DNA from 2 places in the Thalassotalea sp. PLHSN55 genome. Region 2 is predicted to be linked to the other one. Evidence: predicted binding sites of a transcription regulator. Region 2 holds the regulator's gene; the other holds the start of a gene.
What was found. Region 2 encodes sigma-54, which starts transcription at its own class of promoters, with help from an activator protein. Its sites were predicted from a motif close to GTTGGCACGNNNNTNGNNT; they were not measured.
Positions count from the first base shown of each region.

Region 1 (5,755 bases), on a different contig from region 2:
TAAATTTCATACTGAAAGATTTTATACTATGATAACGTTAATTAACTTTTTTGTAACAACTAAATGATGAGGTTTTAATGTCAGGTCAAGGTTCTGGCGGCAATGTTTTGGCCGCAATTTGTAGTTTTTTTCTTCCCGGTTTAGGTCAGCTTGTACAAGGGCGTATATTAGCGGCCATTTTATTCTTTGTCGGCATGGCGGTTTCTTGGGTACTTGTATACCTATTAGTTGGCTGGCTATTAGTACCTATCGTTTATATCTGGTGTATTATCGACGCAGCGAAATATAAAGGTTCGAGTTCATGAAAAAATTAATTCCCTTACTTTTTATTAGTTCCTCTTTAACCTTATTAGGTGGTTGTCAGTCAGCTTACTATTCCGCAATGGAGTCAGTTGGACAACACAAACGCGATATTTTAGTTTCTCGTGTTGAAGACGCTAACGAATCACAAGAAGAAGCGCAAGAGCAATTCTCTAGTGCACTTGAAGGGTTAACCGCTTTAATTAATTTTGACGGCGGTGAACTTGCCGAGCAATACGAAGCAACAAAAGATCAGTACGAAGCCAGTGAAAAAGCCGCTGAAGAAGTATCTCAGCGTGTTAACGCTATTGAAGATGTTGCCGAGGCTTTATTTGACGAATGGTCTGATGAAATTGAAGAATTTTCTAATGCGACCTTAAAACGTCAAAGCCAAGGAAAATATAAAGAAACGGTGCGCAAATACAAGAAAGTCATTGGTGCAATGCGTAAAGCTGAAAGCAGTATGGCGCCGGTGCTTTCTGCCTTAAAAGATAATACCCTTTATTTAAAGCACAATTTAAACGCTCAAGCCGTTGGTGCATTAGAAGGTGAATATAAATCGATTAAGCAAGACATTGAGGTTCTTATCAAAGAAATGAATGTCGCAATTGACAGTTCAAAACAGTTTATTGCAAATTTAAAGCAATAGTTGGTTCTGATACTGGAGCAGGTGGGCTGCAATTAATAACGCAGCTCATCTTTATCTTCAAAGAAAAACGACTGACTATTTCGGTTCAGTTGCGCTAGTAACTCTTTTAGTTGCCGTACTTGCGCAGTACTTGCAATACCCGTTTCAAAACAATCACTCAGTTCTTTAAGCGCAGTTAGCTGTTCGCTAGTCATAAAACTAAATCCTTTTAATTTTTACCTATCTTGGTGTTTAAGCATATCCCAGTTAGTCGACTTTAACTGTGGGAAATTAGCTATTATCATGTTCAATAAATGCACAAGCACATTTTCGCATTCTAGCAAGGTATTAAAAAACATCCAGTTTATAAACAAAAAAACCGCTAACGAAGTTAGCGGTTTTTTAGCGAGTTCTTAGCGAAATTATGCTTTGGTAGCACGACCTTCGCGCTTACGGTCACTTTCTTTTAAGAATTTCTTACGAATACGAATGCTCTCAGGCGTTACTTCGACTAGCTCATCGTTATCAATAAATTCTAATGCTTGTTCAAGCGACATAATAATTGGTGGCGTCAGTGTTTGCGCTTCATCGGTACCCGATGAACGAACGTTAGTTAACTGCTTACCTTTAAGTGCGTTAACTGTTAAGTCGTTATCACGGCTATGAATACCAATAACTTGACCTTCATAAATATCAACACCATGACCAATTAACATACGACCACGAGATTGTAAGTTAAAGATTGCGTTAGTTAGTGCTTTACCTGTTGCGTTAGCGATCATTACACCGTTTAAGCGTTGACCGATTTCACCACCTTTATGAGGACCATACTGTAAGAAGGTATGGTAGATTAAACCAGAACCTGATGTAACCGTCATAAATTCAGTTTGGAAACCAATTAAACCACGGCTTGGCATAATAAAGTCCATACGAATACGGCCTTTACCATCTGGTGCCATGTCAGTAAGTTCTGCTTTACGAACACCCATTTTTTCCATAATCGTGCCTTGATGCTCTTCTTCAACATCAATAGTCACTGTTTCATAAGGTTCTTCTAATTGGCCATCAACTTCGCGCATGATTACTTCAGGACGAGATACCGCTAGCTCGTAACCTTCACGACGCATATTTTCGATTAAAATACCTAAGTGAAGCTCACCACGACCAGATACTTTGAACTTGTCTGGATCGTCTAGCTGCTCAACACGTAAAGCTACGTTGTGAACTAATTCTTTTTCCAAACGGTCTTTAATATTACGTGAAGTAACAAATTTACCTTCTTGACCTGAGAACGGTGAAGTATTCACTTGGAAAGTCATGTTGATAGTAGGTTCATCAACAGATAATGGTGGTAGAGCGTCAACTTCATTTGGACAACAAATCGTGTCAGAAATTTTCAACTCACCTAAACCGGTGATCGCAATAATATCACCAGCATGAGCAATTTCAGTTTCGTGACGCTCTAAACCTAAGTAACCAAATACTTTACCTACTTTACCGTTATGAAGTTTACCGTTAGCACCTTCAACAGTTACTTGCTGGTTTGGTTTAACGCTACCACGGGTAATACGGCCAACACCAATAACACCTAAATAAGAGCTGTAATCAAGCTGAGAAATTTGCATTTGGAATGCACCTTCAGCATCAGCATTTGGTGGTGGTACTTGGTCAACGATAGTTTCAAACAATGGTGTCATGTCTGAACCTTCAACGCCTTCTTCCATTGAAGCCCAGCCGTTAATTGCTGAAGCGTAAACGACTTGAAAGTCTAACTGGTCATCAGTTGCACCTAAGTTGTCGAACAAATCAAATACTTGATCCATTACCCACTCAGGACGTGCGCCTGGCTTGTCGATTTTGTTAATTACTACAATTGGCTTCAAACCTTGAGCAAATGCTTTTTTGGTTACGAAACGCGTTTGTGGCATTGGGCCTTCTTGCGCATCAACAATTAATAGTACTGAGTCTACCATTGACATAACACGCTCTACTTCACCACCGAAATCGGCGTGACCAGGAGTATCAACGATATTTACACGGTAATCATTCCAATTAATAGCCGTATTCTTAGCTAGGATAGTGATACCACGCTCTTTCTCGATATCATTAGAGTCCATGACTCGTTCTTCAAGACCGTTACGGGCATCAAGAGTACCTGATTGGTCTAATAACTTATCAACCAAGGTCGTTTTACCATGGTCAACGTGGGCGATAATCGCTACATTACGTAATTTCTCTAACACTGGGCTTTGCTCATTAGGCTATAATTGGGCGCGAATTATACAGTAGTATTAGCGACAAAGAAAATAGTTCCTGTTTTATCTTGTTAGTTTGATCTAAATCGGCCAATTTATTATTAAATTTTTATCTCATCCCCTTACTCATATGCTATTGTGTATTTCACTATAAATTTTCATCGCACCGACATAGTGCGCACGATTCACCATATTGGTGCAGATATTGAGTGCGTATTAAATAAAAGCCTTATTAAATAAGGGTTTTATAATTGGCACGATTTTAGCTCATATTTTCGCAAGCAGAATGCAACGCATTTTATAACTTTAATTAATGAACTACACTGGAGACTTTCAATGTCAAAAGCAGTATTAGACCTTATCAAGGAAAACGACGTAAAATTTGTTGACCTTCGTTTCACTGATTCAAAAGGTAAAGAACAACACGTATCTCTTCCTCATCACCAAGTCGACGAAGATTTCTTCGAAGATGGTAAAATGTTCGATGGTTCATCTATCGCTGGTTGGAAAGGTATTAACGAATCAGACATGGTATTAATGCCTGATGCTGAAACTGCTGTATTAGACCCGTTCACAGAAGCGGTTACATTAAACATCCGTTGTGACATCGTTGAACCTGCTACTATGCAAGGTTACAGCCGTGACCCTCGCTCAGTTGCTCACCGCGCTGAAGAATACTTACGTTCAACAGGTATTGCTGACACAGTATTAATTGGTCCAGAGCCAGAGTTTTTCGTATTTGACGACGTGAAATTCCACACTGACATGAGTGGTTCTTTCTACAAAATTGATGACAAAGAAGCTGCATGGAACTCAGGTACTGACTACGAAGACGGCAACCACGGTCACCGTCCAGGTGTTAAAGGCGGTTACTTCCCAGTTGCACCAGTTGATTCATCACAAGATTTACGTTCAGCAATGTGTTTAGTAATGGAAGAAATGGGCTTAGTTGTTGAAGCACATCACCATGAAGTTGCTACTGCGGGTCAAAACGAAATCGCTTGTCGCTTCAATACTATGGTTAAGAAAGCTGATGAAGTTCAAATCTACAAGTATGTTGTTCATAACGTTGCTCACGCATACGGTAAAACAGCGACTTTCATGCCTAAGCCATTAGTTGGTGACAACGGTACTGGGATGCACGTTCACCAATCTTTAGCAAAAGACGGTGTTAACTTATTCTCTGGTGATAAGTACGGCGGATTGTCAGAAACAGCTTTATACTACATCGGTGGTATCATCAAGCATGCTAAAGCACTAAACGCTTTCACTAACGCTTCTACTAACTCATACAAACGTCTTGTTCCTGGTTTTGAAGCACCAGTAATGCTTGCTTACTCTGCACGTAACCGTTCAGCGTCGATTCGTATTCCAATTGTACCTACGCCAAAAGCAACTCGTATCGAAGTACGTTTCCCAGATCCTTCAGCTAACCCATACTTAGCATTCTCTGCAATGTTAATGGCTGGCCTTGACGGTATCAAAAACAAAATCCACCCTGGCGATGCTATGGATAAAGATTTATACGACCTTCCAGCTGAAGAAGCATTAGCAATTCCACAAGTTGCATCTTCTTTAGAAGAAGCTTTAAATGCATTAGAAGCAGATAAAGAATTCTTGATGGCTGGTGGTGTAATGGATGCAGACATGATTGATGCATACATTGGCCTTAAGCGTGACGAAGTTGAATTATTAAACTCTACTACTCACCCAGTAGAATTTGATATGTACTACAGCGTTTAATTTGCAATTACTCTTTGTTAATTAAGCTATAATTTTAAAAAGCTCACTTAGGTGAGCTTTTTTTTGTAGCCTAAAGAAAGTAATTTAGTTAGATTAGTGTTATACCTAAGGGAACAGGATATAAGTAATTAAGTCATGAGCATACGTATAATTGTAACGGCATTAATACTGTCGATATCACTTCCTTCATTAGCTACCACGGCTAAGATATACGTATGGCGTAACGAACAAGGAGTTTTAGTTTTCTCTGACAGCCCCAAACCCGGCGCAGAAGAATCTGAAGAGGTATCGGTAAAACCAGGTAATGTCGTTAAATCTAATGTTGATACGTCAATACTTGATATTACTCCTAAGGAAATCGAAGAAAAATACCAAGTTGAAATAACCCAACCTGAAGACCATAGTACGATACGTGACAATACCGGCTCGGTACATGTAACAGGCAGAATTAAACCTGTCTTTAAACGTGGCCTAAAAATACAGTTACTTTTAGACGATGCTCCTTACGGAAAACCACAAACACACTCTATGTTTGCCCTTAGAAATATCGATCGCGGCGAACATAAAATTAAAATGCAATTAACCAATAGTAAAGGCAAGGTTATTGCATCCTCTCAAGAAGTTACTTTTTATATGCACCGTGCTTCGTCTGTGAGACAAGCTAGGTAGCATTTTAAGCATGCACAGCTAATCTAAATAGATTACAGTAGGTGTCTACGCACAATAATAGTGCGTTAAGGAAATATCTTGCACGATCGCCGTGAAATACAACAATTAAAATTAGCATACCAGCAGCAATTGCCACATCAAATGACAACAGCTGTAATCG
Region 1 is NZ_JBPDIH010000002.1:646,310-652,064, forward strand. Features, by position in the region: gene ACRRSQ_RS05890 (hypothetical protein) at 78-305, shown strand; gene ACRRSQ_RS05895 (DUF2959 domain-containing protein) at 302-949, shown strand; gene ACRRSQ_RS05900 (hypothetical protein) at 982-1,143, opposite strand; gene typA (translational GTPase TypA) at 1,351-3,171, opposite strand; gene glnA (glutamate--ammonia ligase) at 3,520-4,926, shown strand; gene ACRRSQ_RS05915 (DUF4124 domain-containing protein) at 5,062-5,595, shown strand; gene glnL (nitrogen regulation protein NR(II)) at 5,674-5,755, shown strand, end outside.
Region 1: a site for sigma-54 is predicted at 3,434-3,452, ahead of glnA (glutamate--ammonia ligase). Genes of this name have one in related genera too.

Region 2 (5,755 bases):
GGCACCAACAAAATAATCTTTGCGATCGACCACATAAAAGGAGTCGGTTGCGTCGGGGAGTTCGCCTTTTAAGCGTAAATAGCGCAATACCACATCAACCGTTACGTCTGGGCGAATGGTAATGGTATCGGTGTTCATGATCCCGCCGGCAGTATCTTCTTCATAAGATAAAGCGGCTTCTACTCGGCCTCGATCTTGAGAGTCCATCGAGCTCAGTACTTCTTGATAAACGCTATCGGGCAGGGTTCTTAAAACTTCAGCTAAATCATCAACGTCCATGCCTTCTGCAACCGCAGCTAGCTTTTCTGGACGCATGCTTTTTAGAATGCCTTTACGAACTTCTTCATTTAGTTCTTCAAGCACTTCACCGTGATGATCGGGGTCGACTAATTGCCACAATACATTACGACTTTTCGCAGGAGAAGACTCAAGAATTAAGGCAAGATCGTAGGCAGGCATGTTTTGCAATAACTTACGCACATGCACAAACATGCCGCTACCAAGAGCGTCATTGACCTGTTGTAGCCTTAGCTGAGTATATTCTTGTTCTGAAATTTCCGGCATAAACCAATCCTGTGCCGTTAATGCGAAAAGGTTATTTGTTTCGGTGGTATGCGAAAGCCTATTTTATTGAAATACCAAGGTGTTTTTTTCTTTCGTACCTAGGCAAAGTTTATCTTAACTGTGAGGTTTTTTCAGCTTTTTTATTCGACTAAATAAGTAGATACGGATTTGTTATTCACTTTCGTCGAACTTGTTGGTAAAAAGCTGACATATGGCGGTAAGTGCCTGTTGTGCTTCTTCGCCTTCGGTGGTTACCGTGACTTCTTTTCCTTGGCTACCGGCTAATAACATTAAGCCCATAATGCTACTTGCATCGGCTTGGTTATCGTCTAGCGTAATGTGAGCACTCGCGCGGTAGTTTTGGCAAAGCTGCGCAAGCTTAGTCGCAGCTCGTGCATGCAAGCCCAATTTATTAGTGATAATGAGTGTTTTTTCTAATTTTGGCATCATCTGTACCTAAACATTAGGTGGATTTTACTTCAATATCACGATGGCGAGATTGCACATCTTCACGGTCTTTTCTTAAGTTGTTCGCTAAAAGTTCTGCAATATAAACTGAGCGATGTTTACCGCCGGTACAACCAATAGCAATGGTGACATAACTTCTATTGTTACGCTCTAAATGTGGTAACCAGGTCATCATAAAACTGTTTATTTGCCAAATGAATTTAGTGACAATCGGTTGGCTTGCTAAAAAATCTTGCACCGGTTGATCTAGCCCGGTTTGTCCTTTTAATGACTTATCCCAAAACGGGTTTGGTAAAAAGCGCGCATCAAATACATAGTCGGCATCGGCAGGCACACCATGTTTGAAACCAAAAGATTCAAACACTACCACCATAGAACCGGTTTTTTTACCTAATATACGTTCTCTGACCAAGTCAGCTAATTGATGCGGCGTTAACTGGCTGGTATTGATATATAAATCTGCGCGGCTTGAAACTGGCTCTAATAACTTTTTCTCTAACGCAATCGCTTGATCGAGGGCGATGTTTTGTCTGATTAACGGATGCAAGCGACGAGTTTCGCTAAAGCGGCGAATTAAATCACCGTCATCAGCGTCTAAATAAACAATGTTAAGCTCAACCGCGTTTGGCAGGTAATCGATAATCTCTGAGACATCGCTGGGTAACTCGGGCAAATTACGCACATCTAAGCTAACCGCAACATTTTCATAGTCGTTAATCACGGTATGGGTTAGGGCGGGTAGCAGGTTAACGGGGATATTATCAACGCAATAATAGCCTAAATCTTCCAAAACCCTTAAGGCAACAGACTTTCCTGACCCTGAACGGCCACTTACTATGATTAACTTCATTTATTTATTGTTGTTGAATAAATTCAAACAATTCCTGGTCGGTGGTGCAGCTTCGAACGCCTTTGCAAATTTGTTTGTCACTAAAGAGTTTTGCTATGCTTTGCAGCGTATTTAAATGTTCTTTGCAGCTTGCTTCAGGCACAAATAAGGCAATAAAAATATCCACTGGACGGTTGTCGACAGCGTCAAAAGCAATGGCTTCCGCAGAGGTGACTACCACGCACACTATTTTTGAACTAGTGGGGAGTCGGCCATGTGGAATGGCAATGCCGCCGCCAATACCTGTGCTGCCCATTCTTTCGCGTACCATCAAACTTTCTAATAATTCTTGTTGCGAAATATCGTCGAGCTGTTCTGCCGCGGTAAGGCATATTTGTTCTAAAATACGTTTTTTACTTGACCCTGAAACTGCACAGTGAGTGCAGTTTAGGGTTAAAATGTCTTGGAACTTCATAATTTTTTATGGCTGGGGTTAATTAGTGCTGGCTAATTTTGCCTTTATATTTAAGGATTTGACGATCTAATTTATCAACTAGTGCGTCGATTGAGGCGTACATATCACTGTTTACAGCTGATGCGTGAACTTCACTGCCATTTAAATGCACCGTTGACTCAGCTTTTTGATTTAATTTTTCGACGGTTAGTACAACGTATACGTTATTGATGTGATCAAAATGACGCTCTAATTTAGCAAATTTTTCGTTTACGTAGTCGCGTAAAGAGTCTGTAATTTCTACATGGTGTCCAGTAAGATTGATTTGCATAGACTTAAATCCTCATAAATTAGTTACTAAAGTAAGCTTTTTCGTTGGTTTGAAGGCGGTATAGACAATGACTCGCGATATTTGGCTATAGTACGCCTTGCGACATTAATACCTTGTTCTGCTAATATTTCCGCCATTTTGCTGTCGCTTAATGGTTTCGATGGGATCTCCGCAGAAATAAGTTTTTTGATTAATGCGCGGATAGCTGTTGATGAACATTCTCCCCCGTTCTCGGTACTAACATGACTTGAAAAGAAGAATTTAAGCTCAAAAATTCCTCTTGGCGTATGCATATACTTTTGTGTGGTAACACGAGAAATGGTTGACTCGTGCATATCTACCGCTTCAGCGATGTCATTTAAAACCATAGGGCGCATGGCTTCTGGGCCATGTTCAAAAAAGCCTTGTTGGCGCTGAACAATACAGTTTGACACTTTTAATAAGGTATCGTTTCGACTTTCTAAACTTTTAATAAACCACTTGGCTTCTTGCAAGTTTGAGCGAATAAATTGGCTGTCGTTTGATGACTTCATAGTGCGTGTCATCGCAGCATATTGTTGATTAATCGAAAGCTTTGGCGCAGTATCTGGGTTTAATTCAACCACCCAGCGACCATTTTTCTTTTCCACTGATACATCGGGTATAACGTATTGGTCATCTTCTTTGATAACACTGTCGCCAGGGCGCGGATCTAAGGTTTGAATTAGGCGAATAACTTCACGTAACTGATCTTCTTTTAAGCGCGTTTTGCGCATAAGTTGACGATAGTCACGGCTACCAAGCAATTCAATATGTTCACTAACGACTATTTTGCTTTCTTTAAGCCACGGCGTGTCATCGTCGAACTGGTTTAATTGAATTAATAAACATTCGGCAATTGAACGCGCACCAACGCCGATAGGGTCAAACATATTGATGCGCTTTATGACCGCTTCAACTTCGTCTAACTCAACGTCTTCGATGCCAACACTTTCTAAAATATCTTCACTAGTAACAGTTAAGTAGCCAGCATCGTCAATTGCATCAATAATCGCGGTTGCTATGGTGAGATCGGTATCGCTAAATGGGGTTAGTTCCATTTGCCAGCGCAGGTGATCTTGAATTGAGTCGGTGGTTTCACCTTGGTAAGTATAGTCTTCAGAAGGTGCGCTGCTTACCCCTGTGTTTGAGGTGCCGGCACTATAGCTTTCATCCCATGTCGTATCGATATTGAGTTCTTCAGGAATATCGCTTTTATCCATAGCTTCTGTGGTGCTAATTTCATCTATGGTTGGCGCAGAATCTTCACTACCATCGGTTGCAGCTGGAGCAGCTTCAGTGGCATTTGCTGAAAACGCCTCTTCTAAGTCGTTACTGCTCTCGTCTTTTGTGGTGGGAGCACTTTCGTCAACTTCTAATAGTGGATTGCTTTCTAAGGCTTCTTGAATTTCTTGTTGTAAATCCAAAGTCGACAATTGCAACAGCTTGATCGCTTGTTGCAATTGCGGGGTCATGGTTAGTTGTTGTCCAATTTTTAGTTGTAGTGTAGGGCGCATCTACGTAATCATTTTCCTGTTGATTTTATTTTTTATCATGAGCTAAGTTAACTACCATGTGTTCAAATAATCTGTCCTATGGATATAACTATAGCGTGAATTGCTCACCAAGGTATACATCTCGTACATGTTGATTAGCGAGAATTTGATCGGCGTCACCCTCAGCTATTAATTCACCATGACTAACTATATACGCGTGTTCACATACATCGAGTGTTTCTCGTACATTGTGATCGGTAATTAAAATGCCGATCCCTCGATGTTTTAATTGTAAAATAATTTTCTTAATATCGCCGACTGAAATCGGGTCGACACCTGCAAACGGTTCATCTAGCAAGATAAATTTAGGATCTGCCGCTAGTGCTCGTGCAATTTCAACACGACGTCGTTCACCGCCAGATAAGCTCATACCGGTATTGTCTTTGATATGACAAATGTTGAATTCTTCTAATAAGTGCTCAAGTTTTTCTTCTTTTTCAACCGCGGAAAGATCTTTTCGCGTTTGCAGTATCGCCATAATATTATCGTAAACCGATAATTTGCGAAAAATTGATGCTTCTTGTGGTAAGTAGCCAATGCCTTTGCGTGCACGTTCGTGCATAGGCAGTAAAGTTAAGTTTTCATCATCTAAAGTAATGCTGCCACTGTCGTTTGGCACTAAACCAACAATCATGTAAAAAGAGGTGGTCTTACCGGCACCGTTTGGGCCGAGTAAGCCAACGATTTGTCCTGAGCTTACTTTTAAGCTGACATTTTTAACAACCTTACGGCCTTTGTAAGCTTTTGCTAACCCTGATGCAGATAACGTTGCTGACATAGTTATTCTTTGGCCTTGGTTTTTGGTTTTAACACCGTTGTGACTGTATCGTTACTATAACTTTCTGCTTCGAGTCTTTCTGTTAACGTATTGTAGATGATTTTGCTACCTGAGACTTCACTGCCTTCTTGGCTCAGTCGCGCGTTACCTGAAATAATAATGGTGTGTTCGTTAGCCTGATAGGTAATTTCATCTGCTTGTAACTTGATAGGCGTGCCATCTTCTAGGCGCTGCTCAAATGTTGCAGGTTTGCCTTTGGCAATGTAAATATCGTCATTGGTACCGGCTTTTTTAAGCACTTGCACCATATCTGCGCGGATCACGAGTGAACCTTGCGTGATAATGACATCATCGAGGTAACTGATAATTTTATTTTTCAAATCACCCGACTGGCGGATAGATTTGATCGTGATTTCTTGCTCAAAATCAGCTTTTTCTGCCATTGCTAGGGGGGAAATACCTAGTATGGTCGCTGCTAATATTAAATTAGCTAGTGGTTTTTTTATAGATAGTTTGAACATGTTCAGTTAATGTCATTTGTGTTGTGTTTAAGTCAACTATTAGCCCGGAACCATACATGGTAAATCCTTTTCCCTTTATTAAAATGGTTTGCTCTGAGCTAATAATATTCGTATTTAAGTCTAATTCTAAATATTTGCCGTTTATTTCTTGGATCAAGCTATTTTTATCTGTGGCATATAATCGTACTCTATTTTTTAGAATTACACGGTTATTGTCGTACAAAGTGGCTTCGTTA
Region 2 is NZ_JBPDIH010000006.1:140,171-145,925, reverse strand. Features, by position in the region: gene mgtE (magnesium transporter) at 1-564, opposite strand, end outside; gene ACRRSQ_RS13195 (HPr family phosphocarrier protein) at 736-1,014, opposite strand; gene rapZ (RNase adapter RapZ) at 1,028-1,882, opposite strand; gene ptsN (PTS IIA-like nitrogen regulatory protein PtsN) at 1,887-2,336, opposite strand; gene hpf (ribosome hibernation promoting factor) at 2,359-2,646, opposite strand; gene ACRRSQ_RS13175 (RNA polymerase factor sigma-54) at 2,673-4,181, opposite strand; gene lptB (LPS export ABC transporter ATP-binding protein) at 4,270-4,998, opposite strand; gene lptA (lipopolysaccharide transport periplasmic protein LptA) at 5,001-5,441, opposite strand; gene lptC (LPS export ABC transporter periplasmic protein LptC) at 5,485-5,755, opposite strand, start outside.